Regions from separate parts of the Desulfitobacterium hafniense DCB-2 genome, predicted to be linked through region 4. Evidence: riboswitches for the same ligand, from Rfam matches in the RefSeq annotation. Region 4 holds a riboswitch; each other region holds the start of a gene.
What was found. Region 4 has a riboswitch for cobalamin ahead of DHAF_RS00145 (ABC transporter substrate-binding protein). Riboswitches for the same ligand answer to the same signal wherever they lie in the genome.
Positions count from the first base shown of each region.

Region 1: another riboswitch for cobalamin. It lies ahead of DHAF_RS12640 (ABC transporter substrate-binding protein); the one in region 4 lies ahead of DHAF_RS00145 (ABC transporter substrate-binding protein).
Region 2: another riboswitch for cobalamin. It lies ahead of DHAF_RS19425 (AIR synthase related protein); the one in region 4 lies ahead of DHAF_RS00145 (ABC transporter substrate-binding protein).
Region 3: another riboswitch for cobalamin. It lies ahead of DHAF_RS01830 (anaerobic ribonucleoside triphosphate reductase); the one in region 4 lies ahead of DHAF_RS00145 (ABC transporter substrate-binding protein).

Region 1 covers NC_011830.1:2,752,201-2,756,395, forward strand. Annotated here, with positions in the region: gene DHAF_RS12630 (ABC transporter ATP-binding protein) at 1-673, shown strand, start outside; gene DHAF_RS12635 (hypothetical protein) at 667-1,464, shown strand; cobalamin riboswitch at 1,515-1,697, shown strand; cobalamin riboswitch at 1,782-1,962, shown strand; gene DHAF_RS12640 (ABC transporter substrate-binding protein) at 2,141-3,712, shown strand; gene DHAF_RS12645 (ABC transporter permease) at 3,714-4,195, shown strand, end outside.
Region 2 covers NC_011830.1:4,122,728-4,126,922, forward strand. Annotated here, with positions in the region: gene DHAF_RS19415 (ABC transporter ATP-binding protein) at 1-1,014, opposite strand, end outside; gene DHAF_RS19420 (ECF transporter S component) at 1,027-1,539, opposite strand; gene DHAF_RS19425 (AIR synthase related protein) at 1,626-2,399, opposite strand; cobalamin riboswitch at 2,507-2,688, opposite strand; gene metK (methionine adenosyltransferase) at 2,856-4,046, opposite strand; gene coaBC (bifunctional phosphopantothenoylcysteine decarboxylase/phosphopantothenate--cysteine ligase CoaBC) at 4,052-4,195, opposite strand, start outside.
Region 3 covers NC_011830.1:386,235-390,429, forward strand. Annotated here, with positions in the region: gene nrdG (anaerobic ribonucleoside-triphosphate reductase activating protein) at 1-8, opposite strand, end outside; gene DHAF_RS01830 (anaerobic ribonucleoside triphosphate reductase) at 8-2,377, opposite strand; cobalamin riboswitch at 2,526-2,709, opposite strand; gene carB (carbamoyl-phosphate synthase large subunit) at 2,923-4,195, opposite strand, start outside.
Region 4 covers NC_011830.1:21,748-25,942, reverse strand. Annotated here, with positions in the region: gene DHAF_RS00150 (FecCD family ABC transporter permease) at 1-897, opposite strand, end outside; gene DHAF_RS00145 (ABC transporter substrate-binding protein) at 1,080-2,633, opposite strand; cobalamin riboswitch at 2,757-2,937, opposite strand; gene tsaA (tRNA (N6-threonylcarbamoyladenosine(37)-N6)-methyltransferase TrmO) at 2,987-3,394, opposite strand; gene DHAF_RS00135 (MarR family winged helix-turn-helix transcriptional regulator) at 3,419-3,874, opposite strand; gene DHAF_RS00130 (hypothetical protein) at 4,094-4,195, opposite strand, start outside.

The DNA.
Region 1 (4,195 bases), 2.5 Mb from region 4:
GCTGACCAAGAAATACGGCACCAAGGTGGCCCTGAACACGATTAACTTAACTTTGGAACGGGGTCAGATCGTGGGCCTTTTAGGACCTAACGGCAGCGGGAAAAGCACCCTGATCAAACTGGCCAATGAGCTGCTCACCCCAAGCGGGGGCGAGATTCTGATCGATGGCCAAAAGCCGGGTATCGGGACCAAGAAAATAATCTCCTATCTCCCGGAAAAAACTTACCTCAATGATTGGATGAAAGTTCACGAAATCATTGAGTTCTTCCAGGACTTTTATGAGGATTTCAAGCCGGAAAAGGCCTTCGAGATGCTGAAAAACCTCAACATCAATCCTCATGACAGACTTAAGACCATGTCCAAGGGCACCAAAGAAAAAGTTCAGCTCATCCTGGTCATGAGCCGTGAAGCGGATCTTTACCTCTTAGATGAGCCTATCGGCGGAGTGGACCCGGCAGCCCGGGATTATATCCTGAAAACCATTCTCAGCAACTACAATGAAAAGGGAACTGTTCTCATCTCCACCCACCTTATCTCTGAAATTGAAAATATCCTCGATTATGTTGTCTTTATCAATCAAGGTCAAGTTGTCTTGACCTCCACAGTGGATGAAATCCGCAGTGAAAAAGGTAAATCCGTCGATGCCTTATTCCGGGAGGTGTTCAAATGCTAAGTAAGTTGATGAAATATGAGTTGAAAGCCACAGGAAGAGTTTTCCTGCCCTTATACCTGGCTTTATTGGTTTTCGCCCTGATTAACCGCTTCATGCTGGGAGTAAGTTCCAGCCACCACTGGCAGGCTCCGGCGGTCATCAGTATGGCTGTTTATATTTTTATCATGGCCGGTATCTTTGTTATGACCTTGATTATGACGATTCAGCGTTTCTATAAGAATCTTCTCTCTGAAGAAGGCTACCTGATGTTCACTCTCCCTGTCAAACCCTGGCAGCACATTGTCTGTAAGATGCTGATCTCCATGTTTTGGTTAGTGATCAGTTTCTTCGTGGCCATGCTCTCCATCATCCTCATCGCTTTAAAAGCAGGGGACTGGGAGCACATTATGAGGGAGCTGACCCAATTCTCTGGCACACTATGGGGTTATCTGGGCACATCGATTTATTTGTATTCCCTCGAGGCTGTGATCGGCATCTTCCTCATTCTGGCATCGGCCATTTTAATCCTCTACGCCTCGATTGCTGTTGGCCACCTGTTTAATCAGCACCGTATTCTGGCCTCCTTTGCCGCCTTTATCGGACTCAATACCTTAACCCAAATGATCAGCATGGGGATTGGTTTTATAATAGGGCATGGCAATGCCTGGAATATTACCCCGGGGAATTTTCTCACTATGCACACGGAGATCCACCTTTTCATTGCCTTCATACTGATTGAGTCGGCACTGATCACGGCTGCTTACTTCGCCATCACCAATACTATTTTGAAGAAGCGTTTGAATCTCGAGTGATCTTTGGGTTGTTAATTGTCATAATATATGTTATAAACAATATAAGTGAATTAAATATTCAGTTTTTAGGTGCCTCTGATTTATCGGAGGATAATAGGGAACCAGGTGAAATTCCTGGACGGTCGCGCCACTGTATGCGGAGAGCTTCTTTTATAACCACTGGTTTTATCCGGGAAGGAGAAAGAAAGCAAAGACCCGCAAGTCAGGAAACCTGCCTAATACTGGTTGTCTACGCCTTTCGCGGAAAAAGGGATATGACGGTTGCACTTGTGCTTTAACCCATTTTCTTAGCGAAAATGGGTTTTGTTTGCTTTAAAACCGAATACATAGCTTAAGGTGCCCATAGGGAGAATAGGGAAACCGGTATAAGTCCGGTGCGGATCCGCCGCTGTAATCGGAGACGAATCCCCAGAATGTCACTGTCTTTTTTAGAGATGGGAAGGCGTGGGAGGAGGATGACACGAGAGCCAGAAGACCTGCCTTTTAGAAAGCTGATTAAGTACACTAGTAAGGCTTTTTTAGGCTTGTTCAAGGTAAGTTCTCCCTGCATCATTGCAGGGAGATTTATTATTGGGGAGACTCTTTCGCCATAAGGAGGTGAAAATGGATAGCGAAATATCCATATTCCAGTTGATATAACATGCTATTAAAATCAAGAATAAAAGGAGAAGGCCATATGAGAAAAATAGTATTATTGCTGTTGCTCGCCGGACTAATGCTGATGGTGGGCTGTTCTGCTTCTAACGGCGGAAAAAATATCACAGAAAATGTCGCGAAAGATGAAATTACTATTTCGGCCGGGGTCAATTTGGTGGCCGGTGGTTTTGACCCGACCACAGGCTATGGCGTATGGGCACCGGATATATTTCACAGTCACTTATTGCAAGTAAAAGAAAACAACCAATTGGTCAATGATTTAGCCACCTCTTATGATATCAGTGCAGATGGATTAACGTACACCTTTAAAATCCGCAATGATGCAAAATTTGCGGATGGCCATTCCTTAACTTCGGAAGATGTGGCCTTTACTTTTGAAACAACCAAAAGCAAAGCTTCCGCCGCGGATCTGACCATGCTGGATTCAGTTGAAGCTTTAGACGAAAGTACTGTTGTTTTCCGCTTAAAAGCCCCCTGGTCTACGTTTGTCTTTAATCTAAGCGAGGTGGGAATTGTCCCCAAGCATCTCTATAATGAAAACTATGGGGATCATCCGATGGGCTCCGGTGCCTGGAAAGTTGCCGAATTTGCAGTTGATCAGAAGTTGATCCTGGTACCGAATGAACATTATTACGGCCCAATACCGAAGTTTAAGAAAGTAACCATCTTAAAATTGGATGAAGATGCGGCTCTGGCGGCAGCGAAATCAGGGCAGTTGGACTTGGTGCTTGTCGAATCTGAATTTGCCAGCACGCCGGTTGACGGAATGAAACTATATAGAATGTCCGCCATGGATGCTTTTACCATTAACCTGCCAACGATTCCGGAAACGACCGACCCTTCAGGGCAAAAAGTAGGCAATAATGTCACAAGTGATCCGGCGATTCGCAAAGCCTTGAACATTGGGATAAACCGGCAGCTCATTACCCAAAACGCTTTGAACGGATTTGGGCAAGTTACTTATGGAGCGGCGAAGGAACTTCCCTGGAGTAATGGCGACATGTTTAAAGACAACCAGGTTGAAGAAGCGAAAAAGATCTTGGAAGATGCAGGATGGAAAGATACTGACGGGGACGGCATCCGGGAGAAAAATAATATTAAGGCGGAAATCGTGATAACAGGACGAAGCAATGATCTGGCGCGTTATAATACGGTCGTTGCTCTGGCAGAAGATGTGAAAAAGCTGGGAATACAGATTATCCCCAAATCCGCACCTTGGTCGGAATGCCGGGAAGCGAGGAATTTACCGACTTGCTGGGTCTTTGGTCAGCCTAATCCCATAGAATTCTATCGTTATTATGATTCTTCGCAAATTGGTGTAGCGGTTATCGGCAACCCGGCTTCTTATACCAATCCGGAGGTTGATGCGGTTATCCAAAAAGCCCTTGCAGCAACGAACTCTGACGAGGCAAATAAATACTGGCAGGAAGGCCAGGCTCTTGCGCAAAAGGATATTCCGTACTTGTGGATCGTTCGTCCGGAAGTCACTTATCTTGTCAAAGAAGGGCTGAAGATCCCCTCTTTGCAGAAATTGCCAACCCGGGGGCAGGGGATTTCCATTGTAGAAAATATGAATGAGTGGTCCTGGTAGTATGAGTACCACGGTATATAAAGGATTGGGGCGCTATTTCAGCAGTACTTTAGTACGGATGCTGACTCTGCTTGGGGCCGTGAGTCTAATCAGCTTCATGCTTATTGCGCTGTCGCCGATTGATCCGATCGACGCTTATTTGGGTGATGCCCACGTCTCCGAAGAGCAAAGGGCGAATATCGCTGAACATTGGGGTCTTAACAAATCGCCTGTAGAGCGCTATGGCATCTGGATAACCCATGTCCTTCAGGGTGACATGGGCGAATCTATCACTTATCGCCAGCCTGTCGCGAAGGTTATCGGCGAGCGTTTCCGGGCGTCGCTGGCCTTGATGGGAGTAGCCTGGGTGTTGTCCGGGGTGCTGGGGTTTACTTTGGGCATTATCGCTGCCGTGAATAAGGGGAAGTGGATTGACCGCTTTATTAAAACGTTTTGTTTGATATTGGCATCCACACCGCTTTTTTGGCTGGGCTTACTCTTTTT
Region 2 (4,195 bases), 1.2 Mb from region 4:
AATCCCCTGTACGCCTATTTGTCCCGATTCAAATCGGTGCACAAGCTGCGTAATTTGAATCAAGGCTGAATTCAGTGAGCTCTTCTCTGCTTCCTTTTCTTGATGGACTTTGCCTCTTGCCGGCGGCTCACTCGGCGGGACCACTCTGTTTTGTAGGCTGGGCCGCCCTATTAAATTGCGGATCAGGGATTCCGCCTCGGCAACATCCAAAGGAATGTCCTGGCCTTCAATCCATCCTCTTTGCCAAAAACTCCAGCCTAATAAGCTGACTGGCAAGGGCTTGATCCCGAATTCCTGCAAAAGAGGGATATTGCGGAAAAGCTGTTCCGGTATCCCTTGCCAGGCAACTTTCCCGTGCTTAAGTACGATAACTTCGTGGGCTCTATGCAGAATTTCTTCACTGGAGTGCTCGACGACAAGAATCGTCCGCTCTTTTTCACGACAGAGATCATCCAAGGTGCGATAGACCTGGAACCGTCCTTCCGGATCCAGTTCAGAAGCCGGTTCATCCATGACCAATAGTTCCGGTTCCAGGGCCAGCACTCCGGCGATCACCAGCCGTTGTTTTTCCCCGCCGGACAGCTCCGCTGTAGAGCGCTGATCATAGCCATTCAGCCGGACTTTGGCCAAGGCCTGGGCAACCCTTCGGTGAATTTCCTGCAGGGGTACACCGAAATTACGAGGGCCAAAAGCCACATCCTCCCCCACTGTTCGCCCGACGATCTGACTTTCTGCATCCTGAAGTACAAGCCCTACTTGCTTAGCCAGGTCCTGCACCCGGACCTCACGTGTCTCTTCCCCCCCAATCCTGACCTCTCCCTGCAGCTCTCCTTGCAGAAACTGGGGAATCAAACCATTCAGACACAAGCTTAAGGTTGTTTTACCTGCTCCCGTGGGACCCATCAAAGCGATGAATTTTCCTTTGGCCACTGCCAGGCTGACTTGTTTTAAACTCTCCTCTTCAGCTCTTGGATAACGATAAGAAACATCTCTTAATTCAATCACTGTCTCCACCCCAGCACTCCTCTAGATCAACCGGCTTCCTTTAAGCGCTTTATAGGCTAAGGCCGATACGGCAACATTTAAGACCGACCCTAATAACAGAAAGGGCATTAACCCTAAGACTGCACCCATACCACCGATGGGGAATACGGAAAAGGCCGCCACCACACCATTGAGGAGGGAGGTAATAATCACGGCAGGAATCAAACCGATTTTCTTATTGACCAGGCGATAAATCAAGGCAAAGACAGCCATTTCTATGGCGATCACCAAATGCATAGGAATTCCCAGGGGAAAACCGACCACCGCCGAGGTGAGCAGATGACCTATGGCAATAACAATACAGCCTTCTATGCTGCCAAAAGCCAAAGCGCTGAAAAAACCCGGAGCAGAATCCAGGGCCACTGTCCCCAGCGGGCTGGGAATTTTAATCAAGGCACCTACCGCACTCAAGGCAAGAAAGACTGCCATGATGGCAATCCGTCGGATATTCTGAGCTGATTTGGGAATCGTTGTTTTCTTTGCAGGTTCAATCATTGTTATTCTCTCCTTCATTTCATTTCATTTTTTCTTTTCATTTAACTTGATAACCTGAATCTTTCCGCTAACCTTTCTCTTGGATTCTAATCTTCATTTTCTGTTAGGAGACCTCCACCTCCATCCTCCTCCAGCCTGCCGATTTTATGGATGGGTAGCTTGCCGAAATCCCCTAATTCAATATCCTCAGCGGCCGTAAAAATGAGACAAGTTGAAGGCCCTGCCGATTTATTGATATCAAGTCTGCATTGGGAATCTTCTCCAAATCGGGCACCGACAGCTTGGGCAAGGGCTTCGGCTTCACCCCGTATCCCTTGGGAGCCTACGGGAATAATGTCATACACCCCAGGAATATTAAGCAATTGAATAAGATGTATCCCCTGCAGAATATCCGGATCTTCCGGGTCAGCCGCCTCAGTTCCCACTTTGGGGAGCCCCAGACAAAACAGGCTGTTGCCCGGCCTGGCTCTGCCAATGCGAAGTTTATCCTGATCGCAAAGCCCTATGACCGTGATGCCTAAGCCGGTTTGTTCTGTGGGCATATTCTTTTCCGTGCTGACGGCCGCAGGCAGGGAGAGCAGGTTCATAGCCTTCAGCTCTTCTCTCACCCCCTTCATTATTTCTTCCCCTGCGGGCAGGGGCTCATTGGCAATGGCAATGCTGAGCATCTGGGGAACCGCTCCCACCGCCAGCACTTCCAACAAAGCGACCCGGGCCGTCATCCTGCCGGTTACCCTCCAGGGAACTTTGACTGCATCCAGCTCTTTCTCACCAATAGCACCGCATGAATCGCAGGCTGCGACAAGATATTGAGCATCATTCAGGGCAACCACCTCAACATCTCTTCCCTGATATCCCAAGGCCCTCAACTCTCCTCTCCAATAATTTTTATAAAAATAAAAAGTCCATAGCCACCTCGCTTCTCCTTGCAGACAAAGCAAAATGACCATGAACTTTACCAAACTTCATGTGTCCCCGGATCCAGGCAGGTCTCCTGACTTCGAGTCATTGTCTCCTTGCTGCCTTCCCAGTTACCCAGTGGCATTCAGCGCTGAGACTCCTCTTTACAGTGGCGGGTCCGTCCGGGAATTGCACCCGGTTCCCTATTCTCCCTTCTTGGCGAAGGGCACCTGAAATCCTTAAATTGTTAAGACCTACTAAATTCAGTTTAGCCAAAACCAGAATAATGTCAAGTCAAAAATTCGTCCTATTGCCAAAGTAAGGGGGTGTTCTATCTTCTAAACCAATCAGGCCGGAGGATTGTTCCTATTGAAACAATCCTCCGGCCTGATCCATCTGCTTTTGAAATTTATAATTTATAGGCCTGCTTGCTCCCGCAGGGCAGCGGCTTTATCGGTCTTTTCCCATGGCAGGTCCAGATCAGTGCGGCCAAAGTGTCCGTAAGCAGCCGTTTGGCGGTAGATGGGACGGCGCAGATTCAGAGTCTTAATGATCCCTGCCGGACGGAGGTCAAAATTATTTTTGACCAGTTCGCCGATTTTTTCCTCGTCAATTTTGGCGGTTCCGAAGGTTTCCACCAGGACGGATACGGGCTGGGCTACCCCGATGGCATAAGCCAGCTGGATTTCACAGCGCTCAGCTAAACCGGCAGCCACCACGTTTTTAGCTACATAACGGGCGGCATAGGCGGCGGAACGGTCCACCTTTGTGGGGTCCTTACCGGAGAAGGCTCCTCCGCCATGGCGGGCCATCCCGCCATAAGTATCGACGATAATCTTGCGACCGGTTAAGCCGGCATCCCCTTGGGGACCGCCGATGACAAAACGGCCTGTGGGGTTAATAAAATAACGGGTGCTCTCATCCAGCAATTCCGATGGGACCACGGGAAATACCACATGCTCCAGGAGATCCCGGCGAATCCGCTCCTGAGTTGCTTCCGGATGATGCTGAGTGGAGATCACGATGGTATCGATACGGACAGGGCGATTATCCTCATACTCTACCGTCACCTGAGTCTTGCCGTCGGGACGGAGGTAATCCAGGATATCCGACTTGCGGACTTCACTGAGGCGGCGGGCCAGACGGTGGGCCAGATCAATGGCCAGGGGCATATAGCTTTCCGTTTCGTTGGTGGCGTAGCCGAACATCATCCCTTGGTCGCCGGCGCCAATGGCTTCGATTTCTTCCTCGCTCATCTCCCCGTTTTTAGCTTCCAGAGCTCTATCCACTCCCAAAGCAATGTCGGCGGATTGCTCCCCGATGGAGGTGAGCACGGCACAGGTATCGGCATCAAAGCCATATTTGGCCCGGGTATAGCCGATTTCACGGATGGTTTGTCTTACTGTGCTGGGAATATCCACATAACAATTAGTCGTAATTTCACCGCTGACTAACACCAGGCCGGTGGTCACCGAGGTCTCACAAGCGACCCGGGCATTGGGATCTTTAGCGAAGATAGCATCTAAGATGGCATCGGAAATCTGGTCGCAGATTTTATCGGGATGTCCTTCTGTGACCGATTCGGAGGTAAACAGTTTTTTTGCCAATGAAGTCACTCCTTTTCACTAAGGCGCTCAGCAATCTCCTGAACCAGCCGCCGAGCTACGTCTAATTTGTTCATTTGGGGCAGATCGATTTTCTTCCCATCCGGGAAAAGCAGGCTCACGATATTCGTAGGGCTGCCAAATCCCGCTCC
Region 3 (4,195 bases), 360 kb from region 4:
TCCATCATTAAAGCGTCCCTTTCTCACCGATGGAGGAGTCAAGGCAATTCAGGTGTTTAATCCGATCCCGGACTTCGGCTTTTTTGGCGTCGTTAAAGCGATCCAAGGTTCCCACCAGATAGCCGGTGATACGGCGGATGCGCTCAAAGGGAGCAGTGCTTTCTTCGCGGCCGCAGCGGGGGCATTCGTTGCCGATGATTCCTGTATATCCGCAGACGGGATCCCGATCCACAGGATGATTGACAGCACCGAAGCCGATGCCGGATTCTTTCATGCAACGGACAATTTTCTCAAAAGCCTCCAAGTTTTGAGTGGGATCGCCATCAACCTCCACATAAGTGATATGGCCGGCGTTGGTCAGCTCATGGTAGGGGGCTTCAATCGTGATTTTGTGAAAGGCGCTGATCGGGAAGCTGACGGGGATATGGAAGCTGTTGGTGTAGTATTCTTTGTCTGTGATACCGGGGATGCTGCCGAAAAGCTCCCGGTCCATTTTGATGAAGCGGCCGGAGAGGCCCTCGGCAGGAGTGGCCAAGAGAGAGAAATTCAGCCCGTATTCCCGTCCTGCTTCATCCATGCGCCGGCGCAGTTGCTGAACAATCTCCAGTCCCAGCTCCCGTGCCTCTTCCGATTCCCCGTGATGCTGCCCGGTTAAGACCATAAGGCATTCAGCCAGTCCGATAAAGCCCATGGAAAGGGTGCCGTGCTTCAGCACTTCGCGAATTTCATCATCCCAGCCCAGTTGGTCGGAATCCAGCCAGATTCCCTGTCCCATCAGGAAGGGGAAGTTCTTGACTTTTTTACGGGCTTGAATTTCAAAACGTTCCAGGAGCTGATTGATAACCAGGTCGATTTTCTCATCCAGCATGGCGAAGAATTCGGTGCGGCTTTGGTGGCTTTTGATGGCAAGACGGGGGAGGTTAATGGTGGTGAAGCTGAGATTTCCCCGTCCAAAGATGGTTTCCCGGGAAGGGTCGTAAATATTGCCGATCACCCTGGTGCGGCAGCCCATGTAGGCAATTTCCGTCTCAGGCCTGCCGGGGACATAGTATTGCAGGTTAAAGGGAGCATCAATAAAGGAGAAGTTGGGGAAAAGTCTTTTGGCACTGACCCGGCAAGCCAGCTGGAATAAATCGTAGTTAGGATCACTGGGATTATAATTAACCCCTTCTTTCACTTTGAAGATATGGATAGGGAAGATGGGGGTTTCGCCGTTGCCCAGACCTGCTTCGGTGGCCAGGAGCAGGTTTTTGACCACCATACGGCCTTCCGGGGTGGTGTCCGTGCCGTAATTGAGGGAGCTGAAGGGAATTTGGGCTCCGGCACGGCTGTGCATGGTATTGAGGTTATGGACCAAAGCTTCCATAGCCTGATAGGTTTTTTTATCCGTCTCGGCAAGAGCTTTTTTGACGGCAAACTCCTGAGCTTTGCGGATGGTAGGCATGTCCAGCTTAAGATTAGGCAGGGTTTGAAGCAGTGCGGCTTCCTGCTCAAAATAATCCGGGTCAGAGGAAAGGGTAGGTGTATGCCCTTGGTTGGCAAGGGCTGAGAATACATCCTTGAGATGGGCTTCCAGCTCTTCCTGATCCACATCCTGATGGATTAAAAGCTCGCAGGCTTTAAGCAGGTTCTGTCTATAAAGCTTAATATAGGTTTTGGCTACTCCCGGCGCCATACCGTAATCAAAATTAGGAATGCTTTGGCCGCCGTGTTGATCGTTTTGGTTGGACTGAATAGCGATACAAGCCAAAGCACTGTAGCTCTGGATATCATTGGGTTCTCTTAAGAAGCCGTGGCCGGTCCCAAAGCCTTCTTTGAAAAGTTTAATAATATCGATCTGGCAGCAGGTAGTGGTGAGGGTGAGAAAATCCATATCATGGATGTGAATATCTCCTTCTTTGTGGGCTTTGGAGTGTTCGGGCTTTAAGACAAACATCTCATTAAACTGTTTAGCTCCTTCGGAGCCGTAGCGCAGCATGGTGCCCATGGCGGTATCTCCGTCAATGTTGGCATTTTCCCGCTTCATATCATTATCTTTGGCTTCTTTAAAAGTCAGCTCCTCATAGACCTTCATAAGCCGGGTATCCATTTCCCGGACACGGGTCCGTTCCGCCCGATAGAGAATGAATTCCTTGGCTGTGCGGGCGTGGCCTCTTTCGATCAGGATCTTTTCCACAGCATCCTGAATTTCTTCCACAGAGGGGACTTTTTTATGTAGGTTAACCTCAAGGTAGTTGACCACTTCTTCCGCAAGAAGGAGAGAGGATTGATAGTCCTTGCCTCCTGTGGCACTGGCTGCCTTAAAGATAGCGTTGGCTATTTTTTCAATGTTAAAAGGAGCTTCCCGTCCGTCGCGCTTGCGAATCTTAGTAATCAAATACAATCTACCTCTTTTCTCAATCTGATCTCTTATCATCGTTCAGGGACTCATGATGACATCCGAAACAAAAACTTCCCGACAGAGATGCCGAGAAGCTAAAAACAACATGCCGTTAGCAGCCCAACATACTCTATCCTCCGTAGAGTTGGTGGTATACACATAGGCAGGTCTTCTGACTTAGGATCATCTATACTTCTTACCTTCCCGAAACCCTTTCAGTGGTAATGCCAAGAAGTATATTTCCCTTACAGCGGCGGGACCGTGCCGGCCTCTAACCGGCTTCCCTTTTCAACTGTGGTTGTACAGTCACCTATGAGATTCCTTATTAATGAACCAGTCTCATTATACATCAAAATCTCGTTGAACACCATATATAGATGAAAGTTTATAAAAAAACACTATATATAGGGGTGTGCAACCGAAAACCAGTTGAGCTAAGACTGATAAAATCATATCTTAAAAGCAAGGGGACTGTCAACGATCTAAATCACATTATCTAATTACATGAGCCAAATTATATGATCTGAATTATATTACCGAAATTACATTATCTCACCATGATATTCCTGCAGGGATTTAACCACGGTTTTATTGGCTGCCGCCTCCTGAGATGCGGCAATTCCTTTGGCGCTGGCTAAGGCGGCCGGGGTGGTGGTGATATAAGGGATCTTATACTTAATGGCGGTCTTGCGGATGTAGGAATCATCTTTGAGGCTGCGTTTGCCGATGGGGGTGTTAATGACCAATTGGATCTCGCCGTTCATAATACCATCAGTGATATTGGGACGGCCTTCCTCAATTTTATGGATGAATTCGGCGTCAATGCTATGATCCTGAAGGAATTTCCGGGTCCCCTGAGTGGCTTTGATCTTAAAGCCCAGCTTGAGGAATTCCTGGGCGATTTCGATGACCCCTGAAGAGCGGTCCTGTTCGGCAATGCTCATAAGGACGGTTCCGCTGAAGGGCAGGGAGGAGTGGGTTGCTTCCTGAGCCTTGAAATAGGCCAGGCCGAAGGAATTGGCCATGCCCAAAACCTCTCCGGTGGAACGCATTTCCGGGCCGAGGACGGGATCTACTTCAGGGAATTTGTCAAAGGGGAAGACCGCTTCTTTGACGCCGTAATGGGAGATCTGAGCAGGCTTGAAGTTGGTTGCGATATCGTTCTTTTGCCCGGTATAATCAGCCAGTATCAACTCCGTGGCCAGCCTGGCCATGGGGGTGTTGCAGATTTTGGAGACCAGGGGTACGGTGCGGGAAGCTCTGGGATTGGCCTCTAAGACGTAGACCTTATCCTCGGCGATGGCGTACTGGATATTCATAAGCCCTACCACATGGAGTTCCTGGGCAATCCGCTGGGTATAATCGATAATGGTGCGCAAATGGCGGTCGGCAATGGTCAGGGGAGGAATGACGCAGGCACTGTCTCCGGAATGGATCCCCGCCAGCTCGATGTGCTCCATAACGGCAGGGACGAAGGCATGAGTACCGTCTGAGACGGCATCGGCTTCTGCTTCGATGGCATTCTCCAGGAATTTATCGATAAGAATGGGGCGTTCCGGGGTGATGTCCACGGCGGCGGCCACATATTCCCGCAGCTGTTCTTCATCAAAGACAATTTCCATGCCCCGGCCTCCCAGGACATAGGAGGGACGAACCATGACGGGATAACCGATCATCTCCGCCGCTGCCAAAGCTTCCTCCAGAGTGCTGGCCATACCTGCCTGGGGCATGGGGATAGCCAGTTTCTCCATCATTTTGCGGAACTGATCCCGATCCTCAGCCTGGTCGATGACTTCCGGTACGGTACCGAGAATT
Region 4 (4,195 bases):
AATCAGCTTGCTGATGACGAAAGCCAGACACATGACAAAAGCCCCCAGCAGTCCCGATAAAGGCATAAAAAAGCGTTGATCTTCACCCACCAGCTGGCGGGCAATATGAGGAGCGATCAGACCGACGAAACCTATGGTTCCTACAAAACAGACGGATACGGCGGCCAATAGGGAACTCACAAATATAACCATTCGCCGCACCTTGGCCGTATCCACCCCGATACTCCTGGCTTTGGTATCATCCAAAGTCATAGCGGTCAGCTTCCAGGCATTTTTGAACAAAACCAAGAAGCAGATGACCAGCACCAGGGCAACAATGAAAAACTTGCTCCAGGTGGTTTTCAACAAACTGCCGAAATTCCAGAAGATCAGGCTTTGCAGCTGATTTTCATCGGCAATATACTGCAGAACCATGGTCAGGGAGTTAAAAAGAAAATTCAGCGCCACACCGAAGAGGATAATGGCCGTTTTATTGATTTGCCGCTGACGGGAAAAGATATAAATGGCCACAGCCACCATAAGGGCAAAGATGAAAGCGTTAACCGTTACAGCCAGGGTTTCCGGGACCTTTAAGGATTTCAGAACATTGGCGTTTAAAATCAATCCCATGGCTGCTCCGAAGGAGGCGGCGGCGGAAATTCCCAGGGTATAGGGGCTGGCAATGGGATTGCGGAGGATGGTCTGCAATTCACAGCCGCTGATGCCCAGGGACGCCCCCACCACTACAGCCATAAGAGCCATAGGCAGACGGATATCCTTGATGATCATGGAGTTATGCCCATCCCCTTCCCCCGTGAACAGCACTCTTAAGATATCGTGAATCGCTATGGAAGAGGAACCGATGGAAATATTTAGGATCACCAGGGCTGCCATGCTTACGGATAGACCGATAATCAAAAAGATCCTTCTCCTGATCAGCATATTATATAATTTTCGGTTGGCATTTTCCTCATGCTTAATCTTGATTCACCCCTTAGTCTTTCTTGCATAACCGGCATCCAAAAGGGCCGCGGAGAGCCGGAGCAAAGGCCGGTCTTAAACCCCCTTGTGCCTCCAGCGTTCCGAAGCCCTTGCCGTTTTTATTTCTTTAGGGAAATACGGTCTTCAAGGCCCGTAAACCAGGTGCTGATATCGCTGCCCACCAGCATAAATTGATCGAAAAACTCATCAAGGACCGCTTCCGGATTCAGATCCTTAAATTCTTCAGGGTAGAAGAGCTTGGCCATTTTCAGACAAGGGTAAAAAGCATAAATGGAGCGGCTGGTTGAGTGGGCAAATTCATAGACATTGTTGTTTTTAACCGCCTGCAAATTGCTCCAGCCGGTTCTGTTGATAATATCATACTGAGGAGGTTCTTTCTTTTGCTTAAGACTGTCCAGCCAGCCGTCATTGACTCCGCTGAGAATGATGTAATCAGGATCGGCTTTAATGACATACTCAGGATCAAGGGTATTGCTGCTTCCTCCGGCTGATGCTTTATCTAAAAGAACGGCATCGGCAATATTGTCGCCGCCGGCAATAGCAATCGGCAGACCCCATCCGGAAACGCTGGTTCCCGTGCTCCCGTAGACCTCGGAATATCCTGACTTTTCATAATAGACCTTGGGTTTATTCTGACGCTGAGCAAGATTTTTGGCTGCAAGGAGTTCATACTGCTTATCTATGAACGCTGCTACTTCAGCGGCTTTTTCCCCCTCCTGGAAAATCTTGCCCAGGAGCTTCATGGTCTCCTGAACCGACTTATCCAATGTCTTGCCGGGAACATCGATGAGAACAATGCTGATTCCGGCCGCCGTAAGCTGTTCCTCTATTTCCAAGGCATATTTATGAGCGGCCATAGCTGAATTGACGATGAGGACATCGGGATTCATGGACAAAACCATTTCCAGGTCAAAAGGCGCGTTATGATCGGAAATCTGGCCTAAATGTTGGGTATAGTCCCCGACAATGGGCTTATACAGCTGAGCATATTTTTGGATACCGCCACCGCCGTCCTGTCCGGAAGCAACCAGCATAGCAAAAGCCTCTTCACCTTTCAGCGGTATAATATAGTCGATGACATCCATGGTGCTGATAGCATAGGAGGAAATAGGCAGGTCAAGGGTTACCTCCCGGCCTTTGACATCCTTAATGGTTATGGAACCGGTGGTTTCTTTCTTTACGGGTAGGGCACTCTTATTCAGAGGGGACATGATCGCCCCGCTCTCTTCTTCAGGGGCAACATAACCGTAGTGAACAGGATCTGCACCGGCCTCCTTTAAGGCCGCGGCCACCCCATTGATGATCCCCTTACTGGTCAGTGTCGCACCGGCAATCACGTCCACATCCAGGGATTGAGCTTCTATAATACGCTGGGGTATTTTCTCCATGGCGATGCCGCCAACATCCTCGGTTTCCGTATTTTCGCCTATGGTAATCTTTGTGATTTTTCCTTCCTGATCCACTTCCGTGGTCACTTCAAGATCTCCGTGATAACCGGCTGCTTTTGCCGTGTAAGTCCCGGCTGCAACTGCTTTTTCAGCCGGTGGGTTTTCCGCCGGTTGGTTGGCGGCTGATGAATTGCAGCCCCCCAAGAGTATGATCATGACCATGACCAATAAGGCAACTATTCTTTGGCTATAGCGTTTCTCCATTGTTCTTCACCTTTCTTCCTGACTTTTTCCTGACCGGAGTCTGAGCATCTGTCCTGGTTTTTTTATGTCTTCTCTTTAATTTTGGGCAAAGAAAATAAATCACCCTCCCCTCCGGAAAATGAATTGTAGTTTTATTAACAGGCAGGTCTCCTGGCTCGCGCCTTTATTTATCGCCTTCCCAGTCTTCGCCAGTGGCATGAAGATAAATAAATCTTTAACGGCGCTTACAGTAACGGGGGTTGCTCAGGATTTGCACCTGATTCCCTTTTCATTACTTGCGTAAACCTGTCAATAGTTTCTTATTCAGCTTTAAACAACAAGCTCTATCCCTATGTCATTAAAACAAGTTTCGTTCAATCGGCCACAGCGGCCGGGTCAATATAAGGCTTAATATCGAGTACGGGGGTATTATCCAGCATATCCACTCCCTCAAAAAACAGACGGTTGCCCTCTCTTTTCACAAACCGGACTGTGGACAGACCGATGCCGTTGGGCCGGTTGGGGGATCGTGTGGAAAACACACCCATAACCTGATTGTTTCTGCGGGAAAGGGTCATCAGCTTATATCCCTCGGATTTATGAAAGTAAAACAAAATGACCCCATACTCTCCTTCTTGGATATCGGCAATACCTTCCTGGTATTCTTCGAGAATTTCAATAACAGCCGTCGTTTCTCCCGAAAGAGTGCTTTGCCTGGGGGCTTCGCCTTTTTCCTTATAAGGAGACTTGATATAGCCGATCGGTTTCATTAAGATCTCCACTGACTTCTCCTCCTTAGGCCACTTTTATCTATGCCTGCGTTCATAATCGGCGATATTATCCAGCATTTTATACAAAATCCGCCTGGCGGTTTCCCGCTCATCCTCCGTAAAATCTTTGGCCAGAATCCGGTTTAATCCTTTAAACACTTCATGAAATTCTTGTTCAAAGTCCCTTGCTTTGGCTGTGACATAAACAATTTTCTTACGCCCGTCTTTAGGGTCTTCTTCTCTGTATACATAACCCTCTTCTTCAAGCTTTTTCAAGGCTCTCGCTGTGTTGGCCTTATCGATATTGAGTAGTTCGCTTAACTCTTCCTGAGTTATACCATCGTAATTAAACAGCAATTGGGTCAAAAATGCCCATTGTCCCTGTCCGATGTTATAGTCTTTGACATTTCTGCCGATATAGGTCTGGCTATAACGATCGATGGCTGAAATCGCTTTGATCAGTGATTTTCTTTTGTCTATACGTTCGTTCATGCTCTTTCCTTTTAGTTATGTCGGCAGCGTTCAGGATTAATTCGTTGCTATCGCAACCAATTAATCCTAAAAACCCCTATTATTTTGTTGTTTTTCAACACAAGTTATTAATATGCTATACTATTCAATAAAATCTGTCAACTACTCTATTGATAACTTTCTCTTATGGCGACAAGGTTTAACAATCCTGTATGATGCCTAATTTCTTAACGCTAAGCATTAATACAAGATAGGATTTAACCAGATAAGTCCAAGATAGGACAGAGGAAATCTGAACACAACAAATAGCAACACAGAGAAAACACCTGTCAGCACATATTT